4 regions of the Bradyrhizobium sp. CCGE-LA001 genome follow, and region 4 is predicted to be linked to each of the others. Evidence: predicted binding sites of a transcription regulator. Region 4 holds the regulator's gene; each other region holds the start of a gene.
The links. The regulator HrcA, encoded in region 4, represses chaperone genes, less so after heat shock. The targets are predictions, from matches to a motif close to GTTAGCACTCNCNNNNNGNGAGTGCTAAC.
Positions count from the first base shown of each region.

Region 1: a site for HrcA is predicted at 3,443-3,471, ahead of BCCGELA001_RS24005 (co-chaperone GroES). Genes of this name have one in related genera too.
Region 2: a site for HrcA is predicted at 3,105-3,133, ahead of BCCGELA001_RS06230 (co-chaperone GroES). Genes of this name have one in related genera too.
Region 3: a site for HrcA is predicted at 5,848-5,876, ahead of groES (co-chaperone GroES). Genes of this name have one in related genera too.

Region 1 is NZ_CP013949.1:5,133,811-5,141,139, reverse strand. Features, by position in the region: gene BCCGELA001_RS24020 (LysR family transcriptional regulator) at 1-414, shown strand, start outside; gene lepB (signal peptidase I) at 532-1,284, shown strand; gene groL (chaperonin GroEL) at 1,399-3,039, opposite strand; gene BCCGELA001_RS24005 (co-chaperone GroES) at 3,086-3,400, opposite strand; gene BCCGELA001_RS24000 (usg protein) at 3,778-4,065, shown strand; gene BCCGELA001_RS23995 (O-linked N-acetylglucosamine transferase, SPINDLY family protein) at 4,074-6,203, opposite strand; gene BCCGELA001_RS23990 (cupin domain-containing protein) at 6,423-6,956, shown strand; gene BCCGELA001_RS23985 (NupC/NupG family nucleoside CNT transporter) at 7,122-7,329, opposite strand, start outside.
Region 2 is NZ_CP013949.1:1,293,881-1,301,209, forward strand. Features, by position in the region: gene BCCGELA001_RS06220 (hypothetical protein) at 1-831, opposite strand, end outside; gene groL (chaperonin GroEL) at 975-2,606, opposite strand; gene BCCGELA001_RS06230 (co-chaperone GroES) at 2,717-3,013, opposite strand; gene BCCGELA001_RS06235 (hypothetical protein) at 3,329-3,850, shown strand; gene BCCGELA001_RS06240 (protein phosphatase CheZ) at 4,022-4,813, opposite strand; gene BCCGELA001_RS06245 (L,D-transpeptidase) at 5,129-5,941, shown strand; gene BCCGELA001_RS06250 (DUF2076 domain-containing protein) at 6,572-7,329, opposite strand, start outside.
Region 3 is NZ_CP013949.1:6,213,302-6,220,630, forward strand. Features, by position in the region: gene cysN (sulfate adenylyltransferase subunit CysN) at 1-318, opposite strand, end outside; partial or broken gene cysD (sulfate adenylyltransferase subunit CysD) at 318-1,217, opposite strand; gene BCCGELA001_RS28925 (sulfotransferase family protein) at 1,490-2,755, opposite strand; gene groL (chaperonin GroEL) at 3,763-5,403, opposite strand; gene groES (co-chaperone GroES) at 5,487-5,801, opposite strand; gene BCCGELA001_RS28940 (hypothetical protein) at 6,674-7,021, opposite strand; gene BCCGELA001_RS37470 (hypothetical protein) at 7,033-7,269, opposite strand.
Region 4 is NZ_CP013949.1:162,673-170,001, reverse strand. Features, by position in the region: gene rdgB (RdgB/HAM1 family non-canonical purine NTP pyrophosphatase) at 1-610, opposite strand, end outside; gene rph (ribonuclease PH) at 621-1,334, opposite strand; gene hrcA (heat-inducible transcriptional repressor HrcA) at 1,504-2,592, shown strand; gene grpE (nucleotide exchange factor GrpE) at 2,687-3,304, shown strand; gene pncA (bifunctional nicotinamidase/pyrazinamidase) at 3,445-4,167, opposite strand; gene BCCGELA001_RS00755 (hypothetical protein) at 4,452-5,390, opposite strand; gene dnaK (molecular chaperone DnaK) at 5,785-7,329, shown strand, end outside.

The sequences.
Region 1 (7,329 bases), 2.9 Mb from region 4:
ATCCGACTGCGCAAGCCCGACAAGGGCGACTTCTCCATCTCGAAGCTGGGAGAGATCCGCATCTATTATTTCGAACCGATCGCGACCGAAGGCGAGCCGGTGCTGTGCGCCTTTCCGGACGAGCTCGGCGCCATTCCGGAGATGCAGTTTCTGCGGACGAAGAAAATCCGGTCGCGCTGCGTGACCGACAATGTCCGCGTCATCCGCACGCTGATCCGGTCGCGTCAAGCCGCTGGCGTGCTGCCTGAGCACAGCTGCATCGACCTGCTCGCCGACCGCCGCCTGCGCGCCACGCTGCTGCCGAAACGGCGCGACGTCTGGCTGCTCGTTCAGAACCATCTCAAGCGCGATGCCGCGACGCGCGTGACGATCGACTGGGTGCGGGCATGCTTCCAGCACATGTCGCGTGCCTGACGTGACCTGTCATGAACGCGTTGCCGCGCTTGTGCGACCAAGATCAGGGAGTGGGGATTGCACGCGCGTAAGAGTTGCGTAATCTCGCACCGACACGGACTTGATCAGGGCAGCTGCATGACCATTCTTCAGGACACGATCCGGCCGGCGCGGTCGTCGGCGCAATCGCGGGAATGGAAGGCGATCCTCATCCTGATCCTGCTGATCCCGGTGCTGTGGTCGCCGCCATTCCTGTTTCGCTTCTTCCTGTACCAGCCGTTCAACATCCCCTCCGGTTCGATGTCGCCGACGCTGATGGTCGGCGACTACGTCTTCGTTTCGAAGAGTGCTTATGGCTATGGCCGTTATTCCTTCCCCTTCGCTTCGTCCTGGATCTCGGGCCGCGTCTTTGCCGCTGAACCGGAGTATGGGGATATCGTCGTATTCCGGACCGCGAAGGACACTTCTGCCGACTACGTCAAGCGTGTCGTCGGGCTGCCCGGCGATCGCATCCAGATGCGGCAGGGACAGCTTTTCCTCAATGAGAGACCGGTGACGCGCGTCGCGCTCGAATACGGGCTCGCCGGCACCGCCTGCAATATCGCTGGTAGCTACAAGGTCAAGCGCTGGCGCGAGACGCTGCCGAGCGGCACGTCCTATGTGACCTACGACTGCATCGACAACGGCTTCCTCGACAACACCAACGTCTTCACGGTGCCGCCGGGCCACTTCTTCGTGCTCGGCGACAACCGCGACAATTCCACCGACAGCCGGATGTCGTCGTTCGGCTTCATCCCGATGGACAATCTCGTCGGCAAGGTGACGCGGATCTTCTGGTCCCTCGACGAAGACGGCGAGCCGAACATCGAGCGGCTGGGGAAGGTGGAGTGAGGGGCGCTCGCGCCCAAGAGGGCGCGCCTCGGAATGACGACAGGAAAGAGTGTGCTCAAAACAAAAACCCCGGCATCGCTGCCGGGGTTTCGTAGTCCTTGAGATGGCTGGACCTTAGAAGTCCATGCCACCCATGCCGCCGCCGGGGGGCATCGCGGGGCCGGCGCCGCCCTTCTTGGGCAGCTCGGCGACCATGGCTTCCGTGGTGATCAGCAGAGCTGCAACCGAGGCTGCGTTCTGGATCGCGGTACGGACCACCTTGGTCGGGTCGATGATGCCCTTCTTGACGAGGTCGGCATATTCGCCGGTCTGGGAGTCGAAGCCGTAATTGTAGGCCTTGTTCTCCAGGATCTTGCCGACGATCACCGAGCCGTCTTCACCGGCGTTGATCGCGATCTGGCGGGCGGGAGCCGACAGCGCCTTGCGCACGATCTCGACGCCGGTCTTCTGGTCGTCGTTCTTGGTGCGCAGGCCCTTGAGCTGCTCGGAGGCACGGAGCAGGGCGACGCCGCCGCCCGGGACGATGCCTTCCTCGACCGCAGCGCGGGTCGCATGCATCGCGTCATCAACGCGATCCTTGCGTTCCTTCACCTCGACCTCGGTCGCGCCGCCGACGCGGATCACCGCGACGCCGCCCGCGAGCTTGGCCAGACGCTCCTGGAGCTTCTCACGGTCGTAGTCCGAGGTGGTCTCCTCGATCTGCGCCTTGATCTGGGCCACGCGCGCCTCGATGTCGGCCTTCTTGCCGGCGCCGTTGACGATCGTGGTGTTCTCCTTGTCGATCATCACCTTCTTGGCGCGACCGAGCATGTTGAGCGTGACGTTCTCGAGCTTGATGCCGAGATCTTCCGAGATCGCCTGGCCGCCGGTCAGGATCGCGATGTCCTGCAGCATGGCCTTGCGGCGATCACCGAAGCCCGGAGCCTTGACGGCCGCGACCTTCAGGCCGCCGCGCAGACGGTTCACGACCAGGGTCGCGAGCGCTTCGCCTTCGACGTCCTCGGCGACGATGACCAGCGGCTTGCCGGTCTGCACCACGGCCTCGAGCAGCGGCAGCAGCTCGTTCAGCGAGGAGAGCTTCTTCTCGTTGATGAGGATGTAGGCGTCGTCCATCTCAACGCGCATCTTGTCGGCGTTGGTGACGAAGTAGGGCGAGATGTAGCCGCGGTCGAACTGCATGCCCTCGACCACGTCGAGCTCGGTCTCGAGCGACTTGGCTTCCTCGACGGTGATGACACCCTCGTTGCCGACCTTCTTCATGGCGTCGGAGAGGAACTTACCGATCTCCTGGTCGCCGTTGGCCGAGATGGTGCCGACCTGGGCGATCTCGTCGTTCGAGGTGACCTTCTTGGAGTTCTTCTGCAGGTCCGCAACGACGGCCTCGACCGCGAGGTCGATACCGCGCTTGAGGTCCATCGGGTTCATGCCGGCGGCGACCGACTTGGCGCCTTCCTTCACGATCGCCTGCGCCAGCACGGTGGCGGTGGTGGTGCCGTCGCCTGCCGCGTCAGCGGACTTGGAGGCGACTTCGCGCACCATCTGGGCGCCCATGTTCTCGAACTTGTCGTCGAGCTCGATCTCCTTGGCGACGGTGACGCCGTCCTTGGTGATGCGGGGAGCGCCGAACGACTTGTCGAGCACGACGTTGCGGCCCTTCGGACCGAGCGTAACCTTCACAGCGTTGGCGAGGACGTCGACGCCGCGGAGCATCTTGTCGCGCGCTTCAACCGAGAATTTGACTTCTTTGGCTGCCATCTGGAATTTTCCTTGAGATGTTTGACTGGAGGGAGGAGAGGGGCTCTTAAGCCGCCTTCTTCTTGGACTCGGTGACCTCGAGAACGCCCATCACGTCGCTCTCCTTCATGATCAGCAGATCCTGGCCGTCGATCTTGACCTCGGTGCCGGACCACTTGCCGAACAGCACGCGGTCGCCGACCTTCAGGTCGATCGGGATCAGCTTGCCAGCTTCGTCGCGGCCACCCGGGCCGACGGCGACGACTTCGCCCTGGGAGGGCTTTTCCTTGGCAGTGTCGGGAATGATGATGCCGCCAGCGGTCTTCTCTTCTGCGTCGATGCGCTTGACCACGACGCGGTCGTGAAGCGGACGGAATTTCATGCAGTCCTCCTAAGCATTTGCTCGGGTTGAGATTTCAAGATTGTTAGCAATCGATGCCCGTGAGTGCTAGCACGGGCGAGCCTGAAATAGGACAGGAATTTTGCGGGGGCAAGGGCTTCTAGCAGAAAAATCAGCACCCGGAAGCACGGACTGCCAGAATCTATTTCCTAGCGTTAACCGAGACCGCGCCCGTATTAGCACGGTGCCTCATCTGCTGCTAACGCATTGAATTTCAACAGCTTGTTAAACTTTTGGGCTTGAGATGGGTTGTCAGTTTGCGTCACATTTCTCTCATGTGAGCGCATCAGGACCGGGTGGCTCGTAAGGCGCACACCGACCAGGCCGCCCTCGATGCGCTCCTGCAAAGGAGGTTTGGCATGGGACTGCGGAGTGGGGGCGTTTCCGAGGACTTCCGGAAACAAATGCTGGGTTACGGGCTGACGACGGCGCAAATCCTCTACCGGATGCCGGATCATCCCTCGCTGCTCCAGACCTACGTCTGGCAGAATTACGACATGTTTCCGAAATTTCCGGCGCTGAAGGATTTCCTGGCGTTCTGGCAGGAGAAGCTCGACGGTCCGCTCCATTCAGTCACTGTGGCGCATTCCAAGCTGATCAAGCCGACCGAGCTGCGCGCAGTGGACGGCGTGTTCAGGCTGCATTGAGCACGCGATCAGGCCCCGCCGTCGCAGTAGCGCTGCCACATCGCGCGGTATGCGGCGTCCGCCGCGCGCGCATATGAGATGGGGTTGCCGGCGGCCGAGGCGTTGATCTGTCCGGGCAATTCGCGGCGCAATTTGTCGAGGTCGCCGATCCCGGCTGCACGGCTCGCCGCGATCTCGACGTAAGCCTCCTCGCTGTCCGCGACCCAGTCCGGCAGGCCGAGTGCGGTGAGGATGGCGCCGGCGGCGCGGCTGGGCAGACTGTTCCCGAGCTTTGCCACCACGGGCACGCCCATCTGCAAGGCTTCCAACGTGCTGACGCCGCCATTCTGCGGGAACGGGTCGAGCGCAATGTCGACGCGATTGAACGATGCCAGATGCTCGCTTCGCAACGTGGCTCCGAGCAGATCGACGCGTTCGGCCGGCAATCGGCAAGCCGCAAACCGCGCCAGCAGATTGTCGCGGACCAGTCGATCGTCCAGCGCAACATCCTTGATCAGGAGTCGAGAGCCCGGCACCCGCTCGAGAATCCTGGACCAGACGACCACGGCCTCGTCCGAGATCTTGCTGATACGGTTGAAGACACCGAACGTGACGAAGCCGTTCGAAATCGCCGGCGCCGGTGCCCGCGCAATCCCGTCGGGCAGCGGCGCCAGCGTCACGAAGCACGGCAGGTCGACGATGGTCTCCGCAAACAGATGCCGGACTGCGGACGGAATGGCGACGGGATCCGAGAACAGATAATCGATCGTCGGCAGCCCGGTGCCGGTGCCATGGCCCCAGCCGTGCACCTGAATCGGTGCCGGCTTGCGCGCAAACACGCCGAGGCGGTTTCCTCTGGTATGGCCGGACAGATCGATCAGGATATCGACGCCATCGGCGCGGATCTCGGCGGCGAGACGATCGTCGGTCCATTGCGAAGCGTCACGCCAGCGATCGGCGATTTTCTTGAACTCGCTGGTCGTCGCATCCACTTTCGACGAGCAGGCGTAGCACACGATCTCGAACTGCGCCCGGTCATGGTGCTGCAGCACCGGCTTGAAGATGAACGCGGCCGAATGCGCGTTGAAATCCGACGAGACATAGCCAAGCACCAGACGGCGGTCCGGATTGCGGCTGTTGTCATGCGGTCCCGACGCTTCTGATGCGATCTTCGCACCGACACGCTCCCACCACACCTGCCGCGCTTGCTGATGCCGTTCGACGGTGGCGTCCTCCGCAAAGTCGAGCGTGAATATGTTGTTGGAAATCGCGCTCTGCAGGTCAGGCTGGATGTCGAGCGCCCTGTCGAAACTGGCGAGGGCCTCGTCGACCCGGCCAAGTCCGGCGAGGCAAAGGCCCTGCATCATGTGAGCTTGAATCGAATTTGGATCGATCGCGAGGGCCTGCTCGCAATCGCGCGACGCCTGGGCAATTTGCTGTATCTGGAGCAGCACGCCGGCCCGCGCGAGCCACCCATTCGCGTCGTCGGGGGCCAGCGCGATCGCCCGATTGCCGTCTGCCAGGGCTTCGTCAAATCGCTGAAGCTCCCGCAAAGCGATGGCGCGGTTTGCGAGCGCCGCCGCATAATCGGGCTTGATCGACAGCGCGCGGTTCAGGCTTGCGATGGCCTCGTCATAGTTGCGCCGACGGCAGAGCGCCCAACCCCGGCCGTTATGGGCTTCGGCAAGATCCGGGTTGAGCGCAAGCGCCTTGTCGTAGCTGTGCAGCGCCTCCTCGTGAAGCTCAAGGGCCACGCTCGCGTTGCCGAGATTGGACAGCGCCAGGGCGTAATTGGGCCGCAAGGCGAGGGCCTTGCGATAGCTCTCGCGGGCCTCGTCGTGACGCCGTAGCCCGTTGAGGGCGACGCCCAGGCTCATATGAGCTTCGGCTGACCGCGGATCCACCGCCACCGCCCGGCTCAGCAGAACTTCCGCGTGCTGGTAGTTCTTGGCATCCGACTCCAAGGTGCCGAGCATATGCAGCGCGATGAATTGGTTGGACGCGAGCTGCAGGAGCTGTCGGTAGGCAGCCTGTGCCTCAGGGAGGAGCCCCATCTTATGCAGCTGGAGCGCATGCCTGAGCATTGGCAGGACTTCGGCTTTCTGCCGTTTCTCGAGCTGGGCCTTGTGAAATGCACGCTGACCGACGCTGTTGCCCATGAATCAATTCCCCCAGAATCTGCCGGCGAGACTAATTCAGCGCGACAGCCAAGACGAGACGACGGCCGTGCGCCACGACAGCTTGGGACAAGCTACGGCCGACCGGATCGTCAGGGGTTACAACCTCGTGCGCCACAATTGCTGCATCGTCCAAGACTGGATAGTCTCTCCTCGGGTTGGACCCATCCGGTGGACGCGGCTCAAACAGGGAGGCAGACAATGGCCAGGCAAAAGGCATCAAGACCCGCAACGAAGACCGCAGTGAAGAAGCGGAGCGGCGTCAAGGCCGCGGCGCGGTCCTCGGCGCGCAAGGCCGTGAAGGCGAAGGCGCGCACGGCGCCCGCCAAGAGCGCGCCGAAAAAGCCCCTTCGACCGAAGCAGCGCATCGCAGTCAGCCATCATCGCGAAGAGGATTTCAAGGCCGACGGCCTGCGCGCCTACGCCAAGTACCGCGACCTCGGCATCGCCGAGGCGAGCCACGGCCTCGCGCAAGCGCACGTCATCCGGCTTCAAGGTCCCTGCGATCCAGCCGAAGTATCGAAGCTGCACTTTCACGACGTCGAATTCCAGATGGTCTATGTGCTCAAGGGCTGGGTGAAGACCTATATGGACGGGCAGGGCGAGACCTTGATGAAGGAAGGCAGCGCCTGGACCCAGCCGCCGAAGATCAAGCACATGATTTTGGACTATTCGGACGACGTCGAGCTGCTGGAGGTGATCCTGCCGGCGGAGTTCAAGACCGTGGAGCTGTAGGCGTAGGCGACGACGCCACGCCGCTCTCTCTGTCGTCATGCCCGGGCTTGTCCCGCCGGCGCGGCCGAAGCCGCTTCGGCGAGGCGAAGGCCCGGGCATCCACGTCTTGACCGCAGCGAAGAACGTGGATGGCCGGGACAAGGCCGGCCATGACTGCGCAAAGACCTACACCAGCACCCCCACCACCGCGCCCATCAGGCACGTCGTCAGCGTCCCCGACACGATCGACTTCAGCCCGAGCGCGTTGATCTCCTCGCGCCGCTCCGGCGCCATCACGCCGAGGCCGCCGATCATGATGCCGAGGCTGGCAAAATTGGCGAAGCCGCACATCGCGTAGAGCATGATCAGCCGCGAACGCGGATCGAGCGCCTCG
Region 2 (7,329 bases), 1.1 Mb from region 4:
GTTGATCTTGTCGCCCTCGCGCCAATCGGCAGCAGTGAAGCGGATGGTGCGGTCCATCTCGGTCAGCCCAGCGGTCCAGCCGGCGGCGGTGACGCCTGGCATCGCCTTGAACTTCGCCAGCAGCGCGCCGGCCCGCTCGGGATCGACCGACATGTTGATGGTCTGCTCGCCGGCGCGCAGCGCATCGCAGCCGACGGTGAGGCTGGTCAGGGCGACCTCGACGTCCTGGCCCTTCAGGCTCTTCAGGAAATCGGTCGCCGCATCCAGCTTGACCTTGACTGCGATCGCTTCGGGCGAGACGTCGGTGAAATCCTTCGGCTGCGCCGTGATGCCGTCGTCGGAGGTCTGGTTGTCCTGAAATTCCCTCTCGCTGAGATCGGAATTGTCGGGCGAGGTGACCTCGGTCACCATTTGGCCGATGCTGATCTGGCCGCGGAACTCGAACGTGTCGCCGTTCTGCTTGCGCAGCAGCTTGACGCTGACGGGCGCCTTTTCGCTCATGCTCTGGGTGGTGCCGGTCAGGTTCTGGCCCGCGACCTGCAAATTAACGACGAAGCGGTCCTTGCGATCGGAATTCTTCGCGACCGGATAGCAGACGTCGAGCACGGCCGCGGTGAGCGTCTTGCCCTGGCGCGTCTCCTTCAGGATCACGTCGGCATTGCCGTCCATCAGCCCGTCGATCGAGGTGAAATAGCGCGTCTCGGTGCCGCCGGGCGTCGTGGCCTTGGGCGACAGCTTCATCTGGGCGGATGCGGGATGTGGCGAGGTGGCAAGCAGAGCCGCCAGGACAAATGCCGGGACAACTGTTGGGCAAACCAGAAGCGCGCGCATCGACGAACCCTCGATCAATAGAATCGGCGCGCCACCGTAGTGGGTTTTGGCTGCCGGTTGAATCGGAAAGCGGAAGGGCAGGGTCGGCAAAAAAGAAGGCCGCCCGGAGGCGGCCTTCATAACGCTGCAATGGAAGAAGAGGCTTAGAAGCCGCCCATGCCGCCGCCGGCCGGCATGGCGGGCGGGGCGTCCTTCTTCGGCATCTCGGCGACCATGGCCTCGGTGGTGACCAGCAGGCCGGCCACGGAGGAGGCGTCCTGGAGCGCGGTGCGCACCACCTTCGCGGGATCGATGATGCCCTTCTCGACCATGTCGACATAGTCCTCGTTCTGGGCGTCGAAGCCGAAGGTCTCGGACTTGTTCTCCAGAATCTTGCCGACGACGATCGAGCCTTCGATGCCGGCGTTTTCGGAGATCTGGCGGACCGGAGCTTCCAGCGCCTTCAGCACGATGTTGATGCCGGCCTGGACGTCGGCATTGTCGTTGGACAGGCGGCCGACCGCCTTCTTGGCGCGCAGCAGCGCGACGCCGCCGCCGGGAACGATGCCTTCCTGCACCGCGGCGCGGGTGGCGTTGAGGGCGTCCTCGACGCGGTCCTTCTTCTCCTTGACCTCGATCTCGGTCGCGCCGCCGACGCGGATCACCGCGACGCCGCCGGCGAGCTTGGCGAGACGCTCCTGGAGCTTCTCACGGTCGTAGTCCGAGGTGGTCTCCTCGATCTGCGCCTTGATCTGGCCGACGCGCGCCTCGATGTCGGGCTTCTTGCCGGCGCCGTTGACGATGGTGGTGTTCTCCTTGTCGATCACCACCTTCTTGGCGCGGCCGAGCATCTTCACCGTGACGTTCTCGAGCTTGATGCCGAGCTCCTCGGAGATGAGCTGGCCGCCGGTCAGGATCGCGATGTCCTCGAGCATGGCCTTGCGGCGGTCCCCGAAGCCCGGCGCCTTGACGGCCGCGACCTTGAGGCCGCCGCGCAGGCGGTTGACGACCAGCGTGGCCAGTGCCTCGCCCTCGACGTCCTCGGCGATGATGACGAGCGGCTTGCCCGACTGCACCACGGCTTCGAGCACGGGCAGCATGGCCTGCAGGCCCGAGAGCTTCTTCTCGTGCAGGAGGATGTAGGCGTCCTCGAGCTCGGCGGTCATCTTCTCGGCATTGGTGACGAAGTAGGGCGACAGATAGCCGCGGTCGAACTTCATGCCCTCGACGATGTCGACCTCGGTGTCGAGCGACTTGTTCTCTTCGACGGTGATGACGCCCTCGTTGCCGACCTTCTGCATCGCCTGGGCGATCATCTTGCCGATGGCGGCGTCGCCGTTGGCCGAGATGGTGCCGACCTGGGCGACCTCGGAGGAGGCCGCGACCGGCTTGGCACGCTTCTCGATGTCCTTGATCACGGCCGCAACCGCTGTGTCGATGCCGCGCTTGAGATCCATCGGGTTCATGCCGGCGGCAACTGCCTTGGCGCCTTCGCGCACGATGGCCTGGGCGAGCACGGTCGCGGTGGTGGTGCCGTCGCCGGCGAGGTCGTTGGTCTTGGAGGCGACCTCACGCACCATCTGGGCGCCCATGTTCTCGAACTTGTCCTCGAGCTCGATCTCCTTGGCGACGGTGACGCCGTCCTTGGTGATGCGGGGCGCGCCGAAGCTCTTCTCGATGACGACGTTGCGGCCCTTGGGGCCGAGCGTCACCTTGACGGCGTTGGCGAGAATGTCGACGCCGCGCAGCATGCGATCGCGCGCGTCTCCGGAAAACTTGACGTCTTTGGCAGCCATTTCTGCAATCCCTCGTGTTTCGTGATGTGTCTTGCCGCTGGTTCGGAACGATGGATGCCCGGATCGTCCGATCCGGGCATGACATTCAGCGGCTGTTCAGGCGGACGGCCTTAGGCCAGAACGCCCATGATGTCCGACTCCTTCATGATCAGGAGCTCTTCATTGTCGATCTTGACCTCGGTGCCCGACCACTTGCCGAACAGCACGCGGTCGCCGACCTTGAGGTCGATCGGGATCAGCTTGCCGGTCTCGTCGCGGCCACCGGGGCCGACGGCGACGATTTCGCCCTGGGACGGCTTTTCCTTGGCGGTGTCGGGAATGATGATGCCGCCCTTGGTCTTTTCCTCGGCGTCGATACGTTTGACCACGACACGGTCATGCAGCGGACGAAATTTGGATTTAGCCATGACGTTTCCCTTTGGAGGCTCGCTTCGGAAGTAGTGGAAGTGGGTGGGGCGGCGCTTCCGTCCAACCTCTCCCCGAGGACCGAACGGCGCGCTTAGCAATCGGGCTTTCCGAGTGCTAATAGTGCGCCCGGAAATATGGCTTGGCCGCGATCCTGTCAAGCAAAGGTGGTTAAGCGATTGTTGAGGCGGATATAGGATGGTGGCATTGGAAACTCGTTCGGGGCATCGGCGTATCAAAGGACGTCATTGCTCCGGCAGCGATTTTGCGCTTGGCTGCGGGAGGGGTGCGGCCGTGGTCTTGTTGGGGGGAATGCCATGATCAGTTCAGCTCACGCGCGCACGGTGGCCAATCTTGCCGCCGCCTCCTGTCTGGCGCTGCTGCTGGGCGCCTGCGGTGGCGGCTTCAGCCTGCCGTCCTTGACGTCCTCCCCACCGCCGCCCGCGGCCGAACCGGGCGTCGCTCCCGAAATGCCCGCAACGATCCGCGCCGACGAGATCGTCGGCCGCTGGGGTCTCGCCTCGTTCCAAAATCCGGCCGATCGCGCCCGCACCGAAGCCGCGGCCAGGGCCCAGTGCAGGAATCCCTACGTGATCACCGCTGGTTCCTCCGGCGGCGTCATCATGCATCTGGCCGACCAGGCGACCCCGCAGGAGCTGCGGCTGAAGGGCTCGCCCAGCGGCAAGAATTATATCGGTCCCGCCGGTCCCACCCCCGGCGATCAGGACCGCGAAATCGTATCCTTCGACGGTCGCGTGCTGATCACCCGCTTCATCGACAAGGACGCTGCCGTCCGCTACGGCAATATGGTCTACGTCCGCTGCGCGCCGCGGGCGTGATCGGGTTCCGGCCTGACCACGCGTCATTGCGAGCGCAGCGAAGCAATCCAGACTTGTCTCCTCGGAAGCAGACTGGATTGCTGCGTCGCTTCGCTCCTCGCAACGACGGAGACAACAAAAAACGCCGGCCCCCAGGGCCGGCGTTTTGCATCGTCTCTATCTCGCGTCCGCTCAATCGAACAGCGCGTCGATGTCGTCCTGCGAGGCATGGCCGACATCGCCGGCGAGCTTCGGGCCGTTGAGAAGCTTCTCTTCTTCGGTGCGGTTATCGACATGCGCATGCGCGGGCACATGGGCCTTGATCGCGTCGACGCCGCCCCAGATCTCCATCATCGCATTGATGTGCTGCTCGATGAATTTCATCGTGCCCATGACCTTGCTGATGCGCTGACCGGTCAGGTCCTGGAAGTTGCAGGCTTCGAAGATCGAGATGACGCGTTCCTGGATGTCGTCGGCGAGTCGCTTCTGCTGATCGGCCGATTGCACCTTGGACATCGCGCTGGCTGCCTGGTCGATCGACTCGGCGGCTTCGAGAATCTGCTGGGTCGCCTGCTCGGTGCCGCCGACGACTGCGCCGAGTTCGCCATTGACCTTGGCCATCTCGCCGCCGTCGAAGCTCTTGCCGTGCAGCGTCGCGATCTCGCGCTTGGTGCGATCGATGGCGTCGTGAATGAGGTCGAGCTCGACCTTCAACTTCTCGCACTGCTCGATCTGCGCACGATAGGTCTCGAGCATGGTGCGGGCTTCGGCAAGCTCGTGTGCCGTGGAGGCGTCGATCGCCGCCATGGCTGCGCTGCCGGACAGCGGGGCCGCCGTGATGCCCTTCGCCATCTGGGCGCGGATCGCGCGCAGCTCGGCCATGATCTCGCTGTGCATCGGCCCTGCCTCTTCAGTTACGTCTAGAATGGGCATCTCGCCACCAGCGATATCCTCGACACGAAAACGTTTGCGGTGAACAGCCATCAGGACACTCCCCCACCTCACTCACGCGTCTTTGTAGGCAGAAGCGATTTAACACGAAGTTCACAGCCGGAACTGTTGTGGTTGCGCCGCGCGACACTGCGCAAAGAAGCGATTAACCATGGCCGCGCCGCGTTCATCGAAAATAAACGCTGATCGCCGAATTGGCCCGCGCCTGACGACGTGGTGAATCCAAACGGCGTTCCTGTTTACCAAACAAAACGGCTTTTGCCTTTTATTGACCACGTCGCGGCGGCCGATCAGCCAGGCGCTCTCCACGACGCATGTGATCTAGACGAAACAGTACAGAGTACGTCGATGTTCAAGAAAATGTCTGTCGCGCTGCTCGGCAGCGCTTGCACCTTCATGGCCGGCACGAACGGCGCCAGCGCCTTCGACAACACGGTGCCGAACGATCCGCCTGCAGTGCTCTATGCCCCGCAAGTGCCGCCGGCGCCGGTACGTGTCGCCTCCAACGCGAACCTGGGCGGCGGCTTCATCGAGTTCCTCTTCGGCGACGGCCCGGGCCGCGGTCCGGCCTATGCGCCGGAGCGACCGGTGTATCAGCAGCAGCCGGCCTATTATGACCAGCGCCGTCTGCCGCCGATGAGCGAGCCGCAGATGCAAGGCGGATATCAACAAGGCGCGCTGCAGCAGGAGGCGGTCGATCCGCGGCAGCGTCCGTTCGATCCCAAGTTCGAGAAGCAACTCGTTGACTATAGCGGCAAGGAAAGTCCCGGCACGATCGTGGTCGATACGCCGAACAAGTACCTCTATCTCGTCGAGGGCAATGGCCGGGCGATGCGCTACGGCATCGGCGTGGGGCGTCCCGGCTTCACCTGGTCCGGCGTGAAGTCGATCACGGCCAAGCGCGAATGGCCGGCCTGGACGCCGCCGGCGGAAATGCTGGCGCGCCGACCGGATCTGCCCCGCCACATGGAAGGCGGTCCTGAAAATCCGCTCGGGGCGCGCGCGATGTATCTCGGCTCGACGCTCTACCGCATCCACGGCTCCAACGAGCCCTGGACCATCGGCACCAACGTCTCCTCCGGGTGCATCCGCATGCGCAACGAGGACGTCATCGACCTCTACGGCCGCGTCAATGTCGGCACCAAGGTCGTGGTGATGTGAGGCGCCATACGCTCGATGCGGGCCGTCAACTCGGCATTCGCGCCGGGTGGGCGGCATCGAAGGCGTGCGTGCCTCCGGCGCACGCCTTCAGCTGGGTCTAAACTCGCTGGCGGTGCCGCGTCGACCCCATTCGCGGGGAAACGGAGCAGCGCCGACGAGTTGACGGAGGGGAATGCGGTGCGCCAGCGGAGCGGTTCAGCCGCCGTGCCGACAGCTCCGCCTTCCTGACACGTTCGTGCAATCCTTCCAGCTCGCACAATTCGGTGATGAGATGTGTCGTCGCGTCGGTCAAGGTTGCAATGCGCTGCTGAAGTGAACTCATCATTAAACCCCCGACTATAGCCAAGAACGGCAGGGTGTGTGGCATGAGCAATGTGTTCTTCGAGTTGAACACCCATGTCCGCATTTGGAAATCCGGGACTCTACGGCCGCGCGTGTCCGAAGGCCGTTTCGCTTTTCATGGTGAACTCAGGCACGTCGGGCAACGTCAGCTCAGGGAAGTCCAATAGCGCACACATTAGTCATACTATATCGAACGGCTTCGCCTGCATGTGGCAAAGGCAGTTGAGCTGAGCGCAAAAGAAAACGGCCGCCGAGAAGGCGGCCGTTCCACATCTACGGGATGATTGCTCACGCGTAATCGCTGCCGCCATCGTCGTCGCCGCCAAAGTCGCTGTCGGCCACGTCCATGTTGTCACCGTTATCGTCGTAGTGCTGATCGTTGTTGTTCCGATCGTCGTTCGACGCCTGGTCGAAGAAGCCCTGGCGGGAATCGCCCTTGGAGCCGATGTCGTTGAGGCCGGCGTCGCGCGCCAGCGATCCGCTGGACTGGTCGCTGCCGCCCCAGGGGCTTCCACCAGCGCTGCGGTCGCCGAGCGCATTGGTGTCGCCAAAAGCCTGCTGATGCGGTCCGCCCATCATACCGCGGATGCTGGACAGCAGCAGCGAGCCGCCGACTACGCCAGCGGCCGCCGCCGCTGCCGTGCCGAGGAACGAGCCGCCACCACCGCCGGCCGGCGGCGCGCCATAGCCCTGGCCGGGACCTTGGCCGTAAGCCTGTCCGTAAGGCGGCTGGCCGTAACCCGGCTGGCCCTGTTGCATCGCCTGGCCGGTATTCCACAGGGGCCGCGAATCGCGCGGCGGCACGTTCGGGACCGAGCCGCGCGACGGGCCGCCGCCGAACAGCGTGTCACGCATGGTGTCGAGAAAGCCGCCGGACTGCGCCTGCTCGGGCGCCTGGCCCGCTTCCAGCTCCTGGATGCGGTTATGGGCGCGCTTCAGCGCTTCGTCCTGCAGCAGCGTAGTCTGCACCAGTGCGTAGACCGCGCCGGGCGCCTTGCGCAGCCCCTCGGAGATCGCGGCGGTCGCGTCCGGATCGCGCGGTGCGT
Region 3 (7,329 bases), 1.8 Mb from region 4:
CGGAGTGTCAGCCACGACGAAGGAGCGCCGCCGCGTGCTAAAGAATCGGTATGCAACATCGATCGTGATGCCCTGTTCCCGCTCCGCTTCAAGCCCATCGACGAGCAGCGCGAAGTCAATGTCGCCGCCGGTAGTGCCGTGCCTAATGCTGTCGCGTTCCAGAGCCGTGAGCTGATCTTCGCAGATCATATTGCTGTCATGCAGCAATCGGCCGATCAGTGTCGACTTTCCATCATCCACGGAACCGCAGGTGATGAACCGAAGCTGGTCCTTTGTTACGACCGCGACCGGACACTTGGTCATTGCTATGGTAGTCATTAGAAATAGCCTTCCCGCTTTTTCTTCTCCATGGAAGCGGCTCCATCGGTATCAATCAATCGTCCTTGGCGCTCAGACATCCTCGCATTCCGCATCTCTTCGACGACCTCCTGGACCGTGGTAGCGTTGGAATCAATGGCTCCGCTCAGGGGATAACATCCCAAGGTGCGGAAGCGGACCATCCTCATCAGTGGTGTTTCATCGGACTTAAGCGGAAATCGTTCGTCGTCGACCATGATCGTTGCGCCGTTTCGTTGTACGACGGGCCTTCGTTTTGCAAAGTAGAGGGGCACAATCGGGATCTGCTCAAGCATGACGTATTCCCAAATGTCGAGCTCGGTCCAGTTCGAGATTGCGAACACACGCATGGTCTCACCTTGCCGAATCCTGGTATTGAAAAGATTCCACAGTTCTGGCCGCTGGTTGCGGGGATCTCAGCCATGCCCGACCGAACGAAAGGAGAAGATCCGCTCTTTCGCGCGACTTTTTTCCTCGTCGCGTCGCGCTCCGCCGAAAGCCGCATCAAACTGATGGAGGTCGAGCGCCTGCTTCAGGGCATCCGTCTTCATCACTTGGGTGTGAAGCGCTGACCCCGAATCGATCGGGTTGACGCCGCGCTCGATGCCTTCCTTATTCACGTGCACGATCAGCTTGAGGCCAAGCTGCCTGGCTGTCTGATCGCGGAAAGTGATCATCTCGCGAAACTTCCACGTCGTGTCCACGTGCAGCAATGGGAAGGGCAATGGCGCGGGATAGAAGGCCTTCATTGCAATGTGAAGCATGACGCTCGAGTCTTTTCCGATCGAATAGAGCATGACCGGCTTCTTGAACTCGGCGACTACTTCTCGCATGATTTCGATGGTTTCAGCTTCGAGGCGGCGCAGATGTATCGGCAGCATGTTTTTTTCCGATTGAATACTCTCTGTTGATTCAACGTGCCGCTTTGATTCGCACGGATCTCATGCGGCTGAACAGCGATTGTGTTGCTCGAATGGACGCGGCGGCAAGCAGCAACGCACACACAGCCGTCATATGCTACTCGATCGTTGGCCGGTAATTAGCCGAGACCCGCCGCGCGCAGCTAGGCTCGAAAGCTTCTGCTGCTCCAACTTGTGTTCAATTACAGATTATGGAGTGCAGTAAGAGCGAGGCTTTCACTCTGGCATGCGTATCATGGCACGCCATTGTTGAGAGCCCGCTCAAGCCGCGCGATCTCTCGTCGCAGCGCGTCGATAGCGATATCGCGATCACGCATAGTGTCCAGCTGCGCGGCACGATCAGCCTCAGAGGCCAACAGCGCTTGGCGCAACAGAGCCCCCGTCGAATTTGTCAGCGGCGAAGCGTCCTCAGTTTCAGACCTCGGCATATGTTGCGCCTCGGCATTTTTCGAAAGGTCGGAGCTACGGAAGGAGCTCTGAGTAGGCTGCCCAACGCTCAGGGTAGGCTCGCGAACACTCTGGTTTGGTACCAAGCCCGTTGCTCCTCCATCGGAGCAGCGCAAATCCCACCAAATTTCAAAGACCCGACGATAAAGTTCGGTTACCTCTCGCCCTCTATCCACTACTCCCGCTTGCTGTGCCTGTCCTAATTCTTGCTCATATCCAAGATCCACTAACAGATCGGCACCGACGAGATCGGTTACCGTTTGCATCTCTTCGACGCTGAGTTGATTTTGCCAGGCTTGGACAGAGCGGTCATCGACTGCCTGTTTATCCAGGATCTTTCGATCTCCGAAGCTACTTGACTGAAGATAAGCCGTTTTCTCATTCGTACCTGGCGAGGATATTGTTGGATCACAGCCGAGGCCGACGACCACGCGGCGGACTTCGGCATCGGGCTGAGCCACAAGGCGCTCGTACCGCACTACCTGCGTCTGCGGCCGTGTCCGGTGCGCCGCAAGCTTAGGAAGCCCCAGGACCAGATCAGCGAGTGCGGATGCAATGTTGTCGGGTACACGGATCAGGAGATCGGCGAGAGACGATGCGCTGACGGAATAGGAGGGTTCTGCGGACAATGGGATGCCCCACGTCGATTTCAGGGAGGCGGCAACGGCATAGGGATTACGCATCAGAAGGATGTGTGGTGTCTCGGGATAAAGCGTTTCTAGGAAGTCAAGCACCATCCAGTAGCGCGGGGTCTTGTCTATGATGATACGCTTGCCCGCCGCTGCTAAGTACTGGCCGTACGCCGCATCGGCGAAAGCGCGGCTGACGATCGTTCGATCTATGCGAGCCAAGAATTCAGAGGTCGCGGTCTTGATCATTGATGCGCCGGCCGGGTGACGGTGCTCCACCCTGCCAAATTCTTTTAGGGCCAGCATTATCCATGGCTCTGGGGGAGCTGTGATATCCGGATGTTGCTGCATCAAATGGGCAAGGAGTGTCGTCCCGGAACGTGGAAGACCGAGGAGAAAGCATACTGCGGGCGGATAGACCATGAATCCTCCTAAGCGTGAACAAGGTGAGCGGCCATCAGCGCCGTCATCACTCGATAATGTAACGGGAGCCCCGAGTTTCTATAAAGCTTGAATCCGTGCGCAGCATAGTCATGTGAGAAGGATGTCGCCTGCAACTCATCGTCTGAGACCTATCGAATCCGATCGATATCAGGATCCGGAGCTTTTGACAGCTCCAATTGCTCTCCTCCGGCTACTAGCAGAAGTGAAACAAAGTAGAGGGTGAGATCAATCGTACGACGATAAAATGCTGATATGGAAAGGATTGAGAAAGCTATACTGAGGTTTATTGCGACGCGCCTGCCACGTCTAGGGCGCAACTCCTGGTCAATCTTTGTGGTCCATCGCACAGTGGAGGACCAGGAGCGTGGCACTAATGCCTGAAATCGAATACCTGTCTCAATCCGACGGCAGCGTTACGTCTCGATGCTATGAAGCGGAGCATGCTCATTGGCGGTCTGCCTACCCGGCGGGCGACGGTCGCACCGCGATGCGGTCATGGCATGTGCCCTCGCCTTTAATGGACCGGGCCCACTGCCTGGGGGTTCAGACCAAGTCAGAATCTTTGCCGATATTACGCATCGCTCGCTGCGGGCAGAGGGCATCATTCGCACCGCGAAGCTCATTCGGCCCGCTCTACAGCCGACGCCGAGCTTCTGATGATCGAGCGCGCAACATATCCGCTCACATAGAAAAGATGATGGTCTCTTGCCCCGCAGCCGCCATCTAGTCCAGCCTTCGTTTCGGTCGGTGAGTGAGCTCCGGCGCAGAGAACGGTCTTGGGTAAGCGAACGATCGCCGGCTCGCTTGCTCTCCGCGCTCAACCTCTGGCTCATTTCAGTGCTGTTAGCCAGCTCCGTATCTGTTTGCCGATCGCGCACAGAGTGATAGATGGATCAGCGGCATTCTGGATTCGCCTTTGGAAGAGCTTCGCGCCGAAAAGAAAACCCCGGCATTTGCTGCCGGGGTCGCATTTCAGAGAGAGTTTGTTAGAAGTCCATGCCGCCCATGCCGCCGCCCGGCGGCATGGCGGGAACGGCGCCGTTCTTCTTCGGTAGCTCGGCAACCATGGCTTCCGTGGTGATCAAGAGCGCAGCCACCGAGGCTGCGTTCTGAATCGCGGTGCGGACCACCTTGGTTGGGTCGATGATGCCCTTTGAAACCAAGTTGCCATACTCGCCAGTTTGCGAGTCGAAACCGTACGCGTACTGCTCCTTCTCCAGGATCTTGCCGACGATCACCGAGCCGTCTTCACCGGCGTTGATCGCGATCTGGCGAGCGGGAGCCGACAGCGCCTTGCGCACGATCTCGACGCCGGTCTTCTGGTCGTCGTTCTTGGTGCGCAGGCCCTTGAGCTGCTCGGAGGCACGGAGCAGGGCGACGCCGCCGCCCGGGACGATGCCTTCCTCGACAGCCGCGCGGGTCGCATGCATCGCGTCATCAACGCGATCCTTGCGCTCCTTCACCTCGACCTCGGTCGCGCCGCCGACGCGGATCACCGCGACGCCGCCCGCGAGCTTGGCAAGACGCTCCTGGAGCTTCTCACGGTCGTAGTCCGAGGTGGTCTCCTCGATCTGCGCCTTGATCTGGGCCACGCGCGCCTCGATGTCGGCCTTCTTGCCGGCGCCGTTGACGATCGTGGTGTTCTCCTTGTCGATCATCACCTTCTTGGCGCGACCGAGCATGTTGAGCGTGACGTTCTCGAGCTTGATGCCGAGGTCTTCCGAGATCGCCTGGCCGCCGGTCAGGATCGCGATGTCCTGCAGCATGGCCTTGCGGCGATCACCGAAGCCCGGAGCCTTGACGGCCGCGACCTTCAGGCCGCCGCGCAGACGGTTCACGACCAGGGTCGCGAGCGCTTCACCTTCGACGTCCTCGGCGACGATGACCAGCGGCTTGCCGGTCTGCACCACGGCCTCGAGCAGCGGCAGCAGCTCGTTCAGCGAGGAGAGCTTCTTCTCGTTGATGAGGATGTAGGCGTCGTCCATCTCAACGCGCATCTTGTCGGCGTTGGTGACGAAGTAGGGCGAGATGTAGCCGCGGTCGAACTGCATGCCCTCGACAACGTCGAGCTCGGTTTCGAGCGACTTGGCTTCCTCGACGGTGATGACACCCTCGTTGCCGACCTTCTTCATGGCGTCGGAGAGGAACTGGCCGATCTCGGCATCGCCGTTGGCCGAGATGGTGCCGACCTGGGCGATCTCATCGTTCGAGGTGACCTTCTTGGAGTTCCTCTGAAGGTCAGCAACCACGGCGGCGACCGCAAGATCGATGCCGCGCTTGAGGTCCATTGGGTTCATGCCGGCGGCGACCGACTTGGCGCCCTCGCGGACAATCGCAGCGGCAAGGACCGTCGCCGTGGTGGTGCCGTCGCCAGCCGCGTCGGCGGACTTGGAAGCGACTTCGCGCACCATCTGGGCGCCCATGTTCTCGAACTTGTCGTCGAGCTCAATCTCCTTGGCGACGGTGACGCCGTCCTTGGTGATGCGGGGAGCGCCGAACGATTTATCGAGCACGACGTTGCGGCCCTTCGGACCGAGCGTAACCTTCACGGCATTGGCGAGGATGTCTACGCCGCGCAGCATGCGGTCGCGAGCGTCTACGCCGAACTTAACTTCTTTTGAAGACATGTGAGTTTTCCCGAATGTTTTCTTGACCTCACCCTTTGCAGCGCGCTCATGCGCTCCTCGGGATGAGCCCTGCGAGCGGTGATTTAGGCGGCCTTCTTCTTGGAAGCGGGGACGTCGAGAACGCCCATGATGTCGCTTTCCTTCATGATCAGCAGGTCTTCGCCGTCGATCTTGACCTCAGTGCCTGACCACTTTCCGAACAGGATGCGATCGCCGACCTGAACGTCGATTGGGATCAGCTTGCCGCTCTCGTCGCGGCCACCGGGCCCGACGGCGATGACTTCGCCCTGGGAGGGCTTTTCCTTCGCCGTGTCCGGAATGATAATGCCGCCAGCGGTCTTTTCTTCTGCGTCGATGCGCTTGACCACGACGCGGTCGTGAAGCGGACGGAATTCCATGCAGATTTCTCCTAAGCAATTTACACAAGTTGAGGATCGTCCGATTGGTAGCAATCGGTGCCCGCGAGCGCCAATGCAGGCACACCTGAGATAAGATTGATTTGTTGGGTAGCAAGTGTTTGTAGGAGGAAAATCCCAGTGCAGCGATTCCGCTTCAAGCCAGATGACCTCGCGAGCTTGTCGCCGAGCTCCCGATATTCTGAGCGAGCTCTGTGCTTCCACCTCATATCGCCTTTCAGTTCTCTTCCCGTCCACTCGCCTTGCAACATTCATGATCTAAAGAGGAACGGTAATATTGGCGATCTGGCGCAACTTCATATGCGTCCGGTCTAGCGATACGCGAGCGGTGCTGAATTCTACGAGGGGACCGGGATTGCCGCGCGTCCATCGATACTTCGTCGCTATTCCTCGCGCCCGATGTGCCCGCTTTACGCCAAAGTGCCTCTGCCCGCGCCGCGGCGGACTTAGCTCGACGGCATGGCCACCCGCGAAGTTGCCTCAGGCCGCTACGAACGGCAGCGCGAGGCGTATGTTGCTCTCACAATAACCTCTTATATGCGTCGGGCGGGATAGCGCACGCGGACAGCGGCTCCTCCTTGAGCTGCCGTCGAGTCCGAGCTTCCTTCTGCTGAGCCAGCTTGACAGTACCTCAAAGATGCCAAAGAGCAGCTGGGACCTCGCAAATGCAAGTACACACTATGTCTGAGCGCTTTCAGTGACAGCGGAGCGCTAGGCCGAGGTCTCTCTTGGCTTCGCCGAGCTATATAAGCATCAAAGCGGAATTGTCGTTTCGACGCTCATGCTCGGCATTTTTCTCTCTGCTCTCCGCCAGCTTAGGCGTAGCGCTGGAAGTAAACTGGTCAGCGAAGAGCTTAGTCGAGCCGGAAGCGCTTTCGCCCGAGCGCTACAACTTCCCGGTCGGTCAAAGGATTGCTTGTCTCGACGTGGAGGGTGAGGTCCAGCCTGTTCGTTCTCAGAAAGTCCAACAGCTTGGTTCTCTCGGTCTCCGGCCCGATGATCAGCAGATCGGTGCAGCTACTCAGCGTCCCACCTACTCTGACGAGAAACGTCGGATCGTCATTCACACCGCAAGCTCCAATCGCAAGCGCCTTACGCGCGCGCACGGTCGTGGCGCCGACGCCCGTTAGCCCGATGAAGAATATCTTGGCCATGAGGTTGTCGATCCACACGACCGCGTGCGAATGAATCTGCTGCGCCATTGTCTTACCTTTCAATAAAAGCGCAAGCCGCGCACGCAATTTCCTCCGTCTGATGATGCCGAACGCAGATCCGGCGAGCAGCCGTATTCGGTTGACCAGCGTTGCTGGACCGGCGGCAGATCGCGTCTTTCCTGAGCGACTTGCTCCTGGGAAGGCGCCAGCTTCATGCTGCAGGTCGCGTCGTCATCGCTGACGGCTTGTGGATTTCGCTCCATATCGTCCGAATATCCTCCGAGTGCTTCTTGCAAGGAGGAGAGCTCTTGCGGCGGCCATAGGTTACGCGGCTTTGGGAATAACCGGATGGAGCC
Region 4 (7,329 bases):
CCAGTTTCACGAAGGCGCGGGCGCGGTGCGACAGGCCGAGGCCGTGCGGCGGCAGGCCGTGTTTCTCGATGCTGGTCATCTCGCCGAAGGTGCGGTCATGGCCGTCGGGCAGGAACATCGGATCGTAGCCGAAACCGGCGGTGCCGCGCGGCGGCCAGACCAGCGTGCCGTCGACGCGGGCCTCGACCTCTTCGCGATGATCGTCGGGCCAGGCGACGCACAGCGCGGAGACGAAGTGCGCTCTTCGGCGGTTCGGCGTGGCGGCGCCGCGCTCCTGCAACAGGCGCTCGATCTGCGCCATCGCCGCGTTGAAGTCCTTGGACGGACCGGCCCAGCGCGCGCTGTAGATCCCAGGCGCGCCGTCGAGCGCCTCGACGACGATGCCGGAATCATCGGCGAAGGAGGGAAGTTTCGTCGCTCGTGCTGCCGCGATCGCCTTGATCGCGGCATTGCTGCGGAAGTCGTTGCCGGTCTCTTCGGGTTCGGGCAGGCCGAGCTCACCGGCCGACACCGCCTCGATGCCGTAAGGCGCGAGCAGCTCCTTCATCTCGGCGAGCTTGCCGGGATTATGGGTCGCGATGACGAGCTTTCCGGTGATTCGGCGATGCATGGCCTATTGACTACGCTACAGCCAGTTTCTGCAAGTCCACCAGACGCGCGATGCCCTTCTGCGCCAGCGCGATCAGCTTCAGGAACTCGTCCTGTGTGAACGGCTCGCGTTCCGCGGTGCCCTGCACCTCGATGATGCGGCCGTCGCCGGTCATGACGAAATTGGCGTCGGTCTCGGCTTCCGAATCCTCGGCATAGTCGAGGTCGAGCACCGGCGTGCCGTTATAGATGCCGCAGGAGATCGCGGCGACGTTGTCGCGCATCACGTTGGCCTTGACCATGTTGCGCGCCTTCATCCAGCCGATGCAATCGGCAAGCGCAACCCAGGCACCGGTGATCGAGGCCGTGCGCGTGCCGCCGTCGGCCTGGAGGACGTCGCAATCGACCGTGATCTGGCGCTCGCCGAGCGCTTCAAGATCGACGATGGTGCGCAGCGAGCGGCCGATCAGACGCTGAATCTCGACGGTGCGGCCGCTTTGCTTGCCCGCCGAGGCCTCACGGCGGGTCCGCTCGGAGGTGGCGCGCGGCAGCATGCCGTATTCGGCGGTGACCCAGCCGCGGCCCTGGCCCTTCAGCCACGGCGGCAGGCGGTCTTCCAGCGTGGCGGTGACCAGCACATGGGTGTCGCCGAATTTCACGAGGCAGGAGCCTTCCGCATATTTGACGACGCCGCGCTCCAGCGTCACGGGGCGCAATTCGTCGGGCGCACGGCGGCTTGGCCGCATGGGAAATCCTCCAAAACTCGCAGGGGGTAGGCTGTTCGCGGTGCTTGTAGGGGGGGTGAGGGTGGGCGGCAAGGTTTTTTCACCCCCTGATAAGGAGCTCGCCAACGTCACGCTTGTCAGATGCGTCCGGGATGGACAAATTGTCAGTATCTGAGAGGAGTTGCCGTCTGTGGCCCATCACGATCCGATCAATCTGATCGCGCCGCGCGCAGGCCTTGCCCAGCTCAACGAGCGTTCCCGCGACATCTTTCGTCAAATTGTCGAAAGTTACCTCGCGACCGGTGAGCCCGTCGGCTCGCGCAACATTTCCCGCCTGATCGCCATGCCGCTGTCGCCGGCCTCGGTCCGCAACGTCATGGCCGATCTGGAACAGCTCGGCCTGATCTATGCGCCCCATACCTCCGCCGGCCGGTTGCCGACGGAACTGGGCTTGCGCTTCTTCGTCGACGCCTTGATGCAGGTCGGCGACCTCAACGAAGCCGAACGCGCCGCGATCCAGAGCCAGCTGTCCTCCGTCGGCGAGGCGCAGTCGGTCGAGGCGGCGCTGGACCAGGCGCTGATGCGGTTGTCGGGCCTGACCCGCGCCGCCGCCGTCGTGCTGACGCCGAAATCCAATGCGCGGCTGAAGCACATCGAGTTCGTCCGCCTGGAACCGGAAAAGGCGCTGGTGATCCTGGTCGGCGAGGACGGCCAGGTGGAAAACCGCGTGCTGACGCTGCCGCCCGGAGTTCCCTCCTCGGCGATCACCGAGGCCGGCAATTTTCTCAATGCGCGCATCCGCGGCCGCACGCTGGCCGAGGCACGGCTCGAGCTCGAGACCGCGCTCGCCGAAGCCCGTGCCGAGCTCGATCAGCTGACGCAGAAGGTGATCTCAGCCGGTATCGCGAGCTGGTCCGGCGGCGAGAACGAGGACCGCCAGCTCATCGTGCGCGGCCACGCCAATCTGCTGGAAGATCTGCACGCGCTGGAGGATCTGGAGCGCGTTCGCCTGTTGTTCGACGATCTCGAGACCAAGCGCGGTGTCATCGACCTGCTTGGCCGGGCCGAGACCGCCGAGGGCGTGCGCATCTTCATCGGCTCGGAGAACAAGCTGTTCTCCCTGTCGGGCTCCTCGACGATTATCTCGCCCTACCGGGATGCCGCCGGCCACATCGTCGGCGTCCTCGGCGTGATCGGTCCGACGCGGCTGAATTATGCCCGTGTGATCCCGACCGTGGACTACGCCGCCCGCATCGTCAGCCGCCTTCTGGGGGGCTGACCGGCGTTTCCGCCGATCACGGGCGCTTGATTTTCGTAAGCTAAGGCACGATATCCGGGCCAACATCCCTGAAACGAGTTCGAGATTAGAGCCGATGACCGAGCAAGACCGGCAACCTCAAGACACGACTGCAGCGACCGGCGAGCCCGTGGTGTCGAAACCCTACATCATGCCCGATGATCCGGAGCCGGGTTCGGTCGAAACGTTGCAGAAGGAAGCCGCCGAAGCGCGTGACCGCATGCTGCGGACGCTGGCCGAGATGGAGAATCTGCGCAAGCGCACCACCAAGGAAGTCGCCGACGCCCGCCTCTACGGCATCACCGGCTTTGCCCGTGACGTGCTCGACATCGCCGACAATCTCCAGCGGGCGCTCGATGCCGTACCAGCCGAGACGCGTGCTGCGGCCGATCCCGGCCTCATCTCGCTGATCGAAGGCGTCGAGCTCACCGAGCGTTCGCTGCTCAATGCGCTGGAAAAGCACGGCGTGAAGAAGTTCGATCCGCAGGGCCAGAAGTTCGATCCGAATTTCCAGCAGGCGATGTTCGAGGTGCCCGATGCGTCGGTGCCGTCGGGCACCGTGGTGCAGGTCGTGCAGGCCGGCTACACCATCGGTGAGCGCGTGCTGCGTCCTGCGCTGGTCGGCGTCGCTAAGGGCGGCGCGAAGGCCGCACCTGCGGCCAACAACAACGAGTCGAGCGGCGCGCCAAATTGATGGATCCTCATGGTGAGGAGGCGCGCCAGCGCCGTCTCGAACCATGCGGGCCCGGCTGCATCAGCTCGGCCTTCATCCTTCGAGACGCGCGCGAAGTCGCGCGCTCCTCAGGATGAGGGTTTAGCAGCGTTGCGCGCCGCCTACGCACTCACCGCGATATCTGCAGACTGAATCCGCTTCACGCCGGCCTTGCCCATATCGGCCCAGGCCTTTGCCAGCGAGCCCTGCGTGTCGATGCCGCGGCAGGCGTCCTCCACCACGTAGACCTCGAAGCCCGCCTTGCGCGCGTCGAGCGCCGTCCAGGCCACGCAGAAATCCGTCGCCAGCCCTGCGACGAAGACGCGCTTGATCTTGCGCCCCTTCAGATAGCCGGCAAGGCCCGTCGAGGTCTTGCCGTCGGCTTCGAGGAAGGCCGAGTAGCTGTCGACATTCTTGTGAAAGCCCTTGCGGATGATGAGCTCGGCATGTGGGATCGCGAGGTCCTTCGACAGCGCGGCGCCCTCGGTGCCTTGCACGCAATGGTCCGGCCACAGCACCTGCTTGCCGTAAGGAAGATCGACGGTCTCGAACGGTTTCTTGCCGGAATGCGTTGACGCAAACGAGACATGGCCGGGCGTGTGCCAGTCCTGCGTCAGCACCACGTTGGCGAACGCTTTCGCGATCTTGTTGATGACGGGCACCACCTGCTCGCCCTCCTTCACCGCCAGGCTCCCGCCGGGCAGGAAGCAGTTCTGCACGTCGATCACGAGCAGCGCGGACGCATCGTCCGGCTTGATCGATGAAGCTGCAAGCAACGCGGTGGGCGCGAGAGTTGCCATCGCCGTCGTTCCAAGCACTGCCAAGATTTGTCGCCGATCGAGCATCGTTCACCTCCCCTTGCGAGCCAATGGAGGCGAAGCCTAGTTCTGCGCGGCCGCGAACAGAAGCCCGAAAATGCAGCCGGGTCTGGTGAGGGGTGGGCTCGCGAAGCCAAACTCCCTGTCGTCCCGCACAAGCGCGCCCTTAAGGCGCGCGCCGATCCGGGATCCATCCCCCAGGGAGAGGTTTGGCGAAGACTCTTCGTGGGATTGCGACCAACCGCAACCTTGATATCACACGGTATGGATCCCCGCCTTCGCGGGGATGACACCGAATGTGTTCTTCGCACCTACCCCTTCGGCTGAATCCCGTCCCGCACGGCGCGGAAGCGGGCGAAGGCGGGCAGCCACTGGTCGCGCGGGGCGCTGGCAATGATGCGCAGCGAGGCGCCGCCGCTCGAGAAGCGGATCCACTGCACCACCGTCACCGGGACCTTGTCCTTGCCGCTGACGCCGTCGATCCGGGTCTCGAAACCCTGCTGGCCGTTGATGCGGATCGGTTCGGACATGGTGACGCGCGACTCGCGCACGCCCGGAATCTGAAGCGCCGCCTCCTGGGCGAAGCGGGCGCGATCGTCGGCGGCTTGCGGGGTGGCGCCGATCAGCCCGAGGATCATGAACGGCTTCGACTCATAGCCCGCGCTCTCGTCGCCGTCGGCCAGGATGATGCTCGAGCCCGGCGCCAGCGTGCGGATGTCCTTGAACTCGGCGAGATCGGTGATCTTGAACGGCATCAGCCCGATCTGCTCTTCGGCCGAGACCTGCTTGCGGGTCACGGTGCTCGCAAACATCTGGCGCACCGCCTCATCGGTGTAAATCTTGGTCGCGTTCTCCGGGATCTGCACCGCGACATAGCCGGAGAAGCCGGCGCCCGGCACAATCATCGAATAGCGCCGCACCGGGGTCTCGCCGGCCTTGCCGCTTTCGGTGGTGAAATAGGCGAGGCCCGCAGGCGTCTCGATCTTGTCCTGCTTGACGCCATTGGCGCCCGCCGGATTGGAATTGAAGGCGCTCACGACCTCGCCATAGGCGGCCGGGGGCAGCTCGGTGATCAGCACCTTGACGCTGCCGTCCTCGCTCTCAAAGCCCGGAAAAGTTTTTGCCGTATTGAGACCGACCAGCGGCACCATGCCAAGGCGCAGGCCGGGCGGGTAGACGGCGTCGGCAGCAAGCGCCGGAAGCGCGGAGGCAATGAGGGCGAGCGCGGCGAGGGGGCGGATCAGCTTCATGGGCACTCTGATTGGTTCACATTGAGGCCGTTCGATGGTCGCAGACCGGGCCGCTTTGTCGCGCGGAGCAGCGTGGTGCGGCTGCCCGGCCGGCCCGCTTTTTAGCGGGTTTGGCCCTGCCGTAACAGGGTGGGGTAGATGGCCGAGGCGGGGCTTGCCGAGGCCCGGACCCGTTAATAATTTCTCACCCGCAAGGCCGGTGGAGCCCGGATATGATGCTCCAAAACCCAATGTTTTCACGGCAGAAACGTTGCTTCGGTCCTTGCGGGCCCCTCCCCCCCTCCTATATGAGCCTCAATCATCGCAATATCGCGGATGTTTGATCTTAGGGGGTTTCGGTTTGGGTGCCTTCTGGGCCCAGCCAACCTGCCGCAAAAAGAAGGATATCAGGACCATGGGAAAGGTCATTGGGATCGACCTCGGCACCACGAATTCGTGCGTCGCCGTGATGGATGGCAAGAACGCCAAAGTCATCGAGAATTCCGAAGGCATGCGCACGACGCCTTCGATCGTCGCCGTCACGGACGACGGTGAGCGCCTCGTCGGCCAGCCGGCCAAGCGCCAGGCCGTCACCAATCCCGAGCGTACCTTCTTCGCAGTGAAGCGCCTCATCGGCCGCCGCTACGACGACCCGATGGTCGAGAAGGACAAGAAGCTCGTCCCGTACAAGATCGTGAAGGCTTCCAACGGCGACGCCTGGGTCGAGGCCGACGGCCAGACCTACTCGCCCTCGCAGGTCTCGGCGTTCATCTTGCAGAAGATGAAGGAGACCGCGGAAGCCCATCTCGGCCAGAAGGTCGACCAGGCCGTCATCACCGTTCCCGCCTACTTCAACGACGCCCAGCGCCAGGCGACCAAGGACGCCGGCAAGATCGCGGGCCTCGAAGTGCTGCGCATCATCAACGAGCCGACCGCGGCCGCGCTCGCCTATGGCCTCGACAAGACCAAGGCCGGCACCATCGCGGTGTACGATCTCGGCGGCGGCACCTTCGATATCTCCATCCTCGAAATCGGCGACGGCGTGTTCGAGGTGAAGTCGACCAACGGCGACACCTTCCTCGGCGGCGAAGACTTCGACATGCGCCTGGTCGGCTATCTCGCCGACGAGTTCCAGAAGGAGCAGGGCATCAACCTGCGCAACGACAAGCTCGCGTTGCAGCGCCTGAAGGAAGCCGCTGAAAAGGCCAAGATCGAGCTGTCGTCGACGACGCAGACCGAGATCAACCTGCCCTTCATCACCGCGGACCAGACCGGTCCGAAGCATCTGACGATGAAGCTCACCCGCGCCAAGTTCGAGGCGCTGGTCGACGACCTCGTGCAGAAGACCGTCGAGCCCTGCCGCAAGGCGCTGAAGGATGCCGGCGTCACCGCCGGCGAGATCGGCGAAGTCGTGCTGGTCGGCGGCATGTCGCGCATGCCGAAGGTCCAGGAAGTCGTCAAGCAGCTGTTCGGCAAGGAACCGCACAAGGGCGTCAACCCGGACGAAGTCGTGGCGATCGGTGCCGCGATCCAGGCCGGCGTGCTCCAGGGCGACGTCAAGGACGTGCTGCTGCTCGACGTGACCCCGCTGTCGCTGGGCATCGAGACGTTGGGCGGCGTGTTCACCCGCATCATCGACCGCAACACCACGATCCCGACCAAGAAGAGCCAGGTGTTCTCGACGGCTGAAGACAATCAGAATGCCGTCACCATCCGCGTCTTCCAGGGCGAGCGTGAAATGGCGGCCGACAACAAGATGCTCGGCCAGTTCGACCTGATGGGCATTCCGCCGGCTCCGCGCGGCATGCCGCAGATCGAGGTGACCTTCGACATCGACGCCAACGGCATCGTCAACGTCTCGGCCAAGGACAAGGCCACCGGCAAGGAGCAGCAGATTCGCATCCAGGCCTCGGGTGGTCTGTCGGAAGCCGACATCGAGAAGATGGTCAAGGACGCCGAG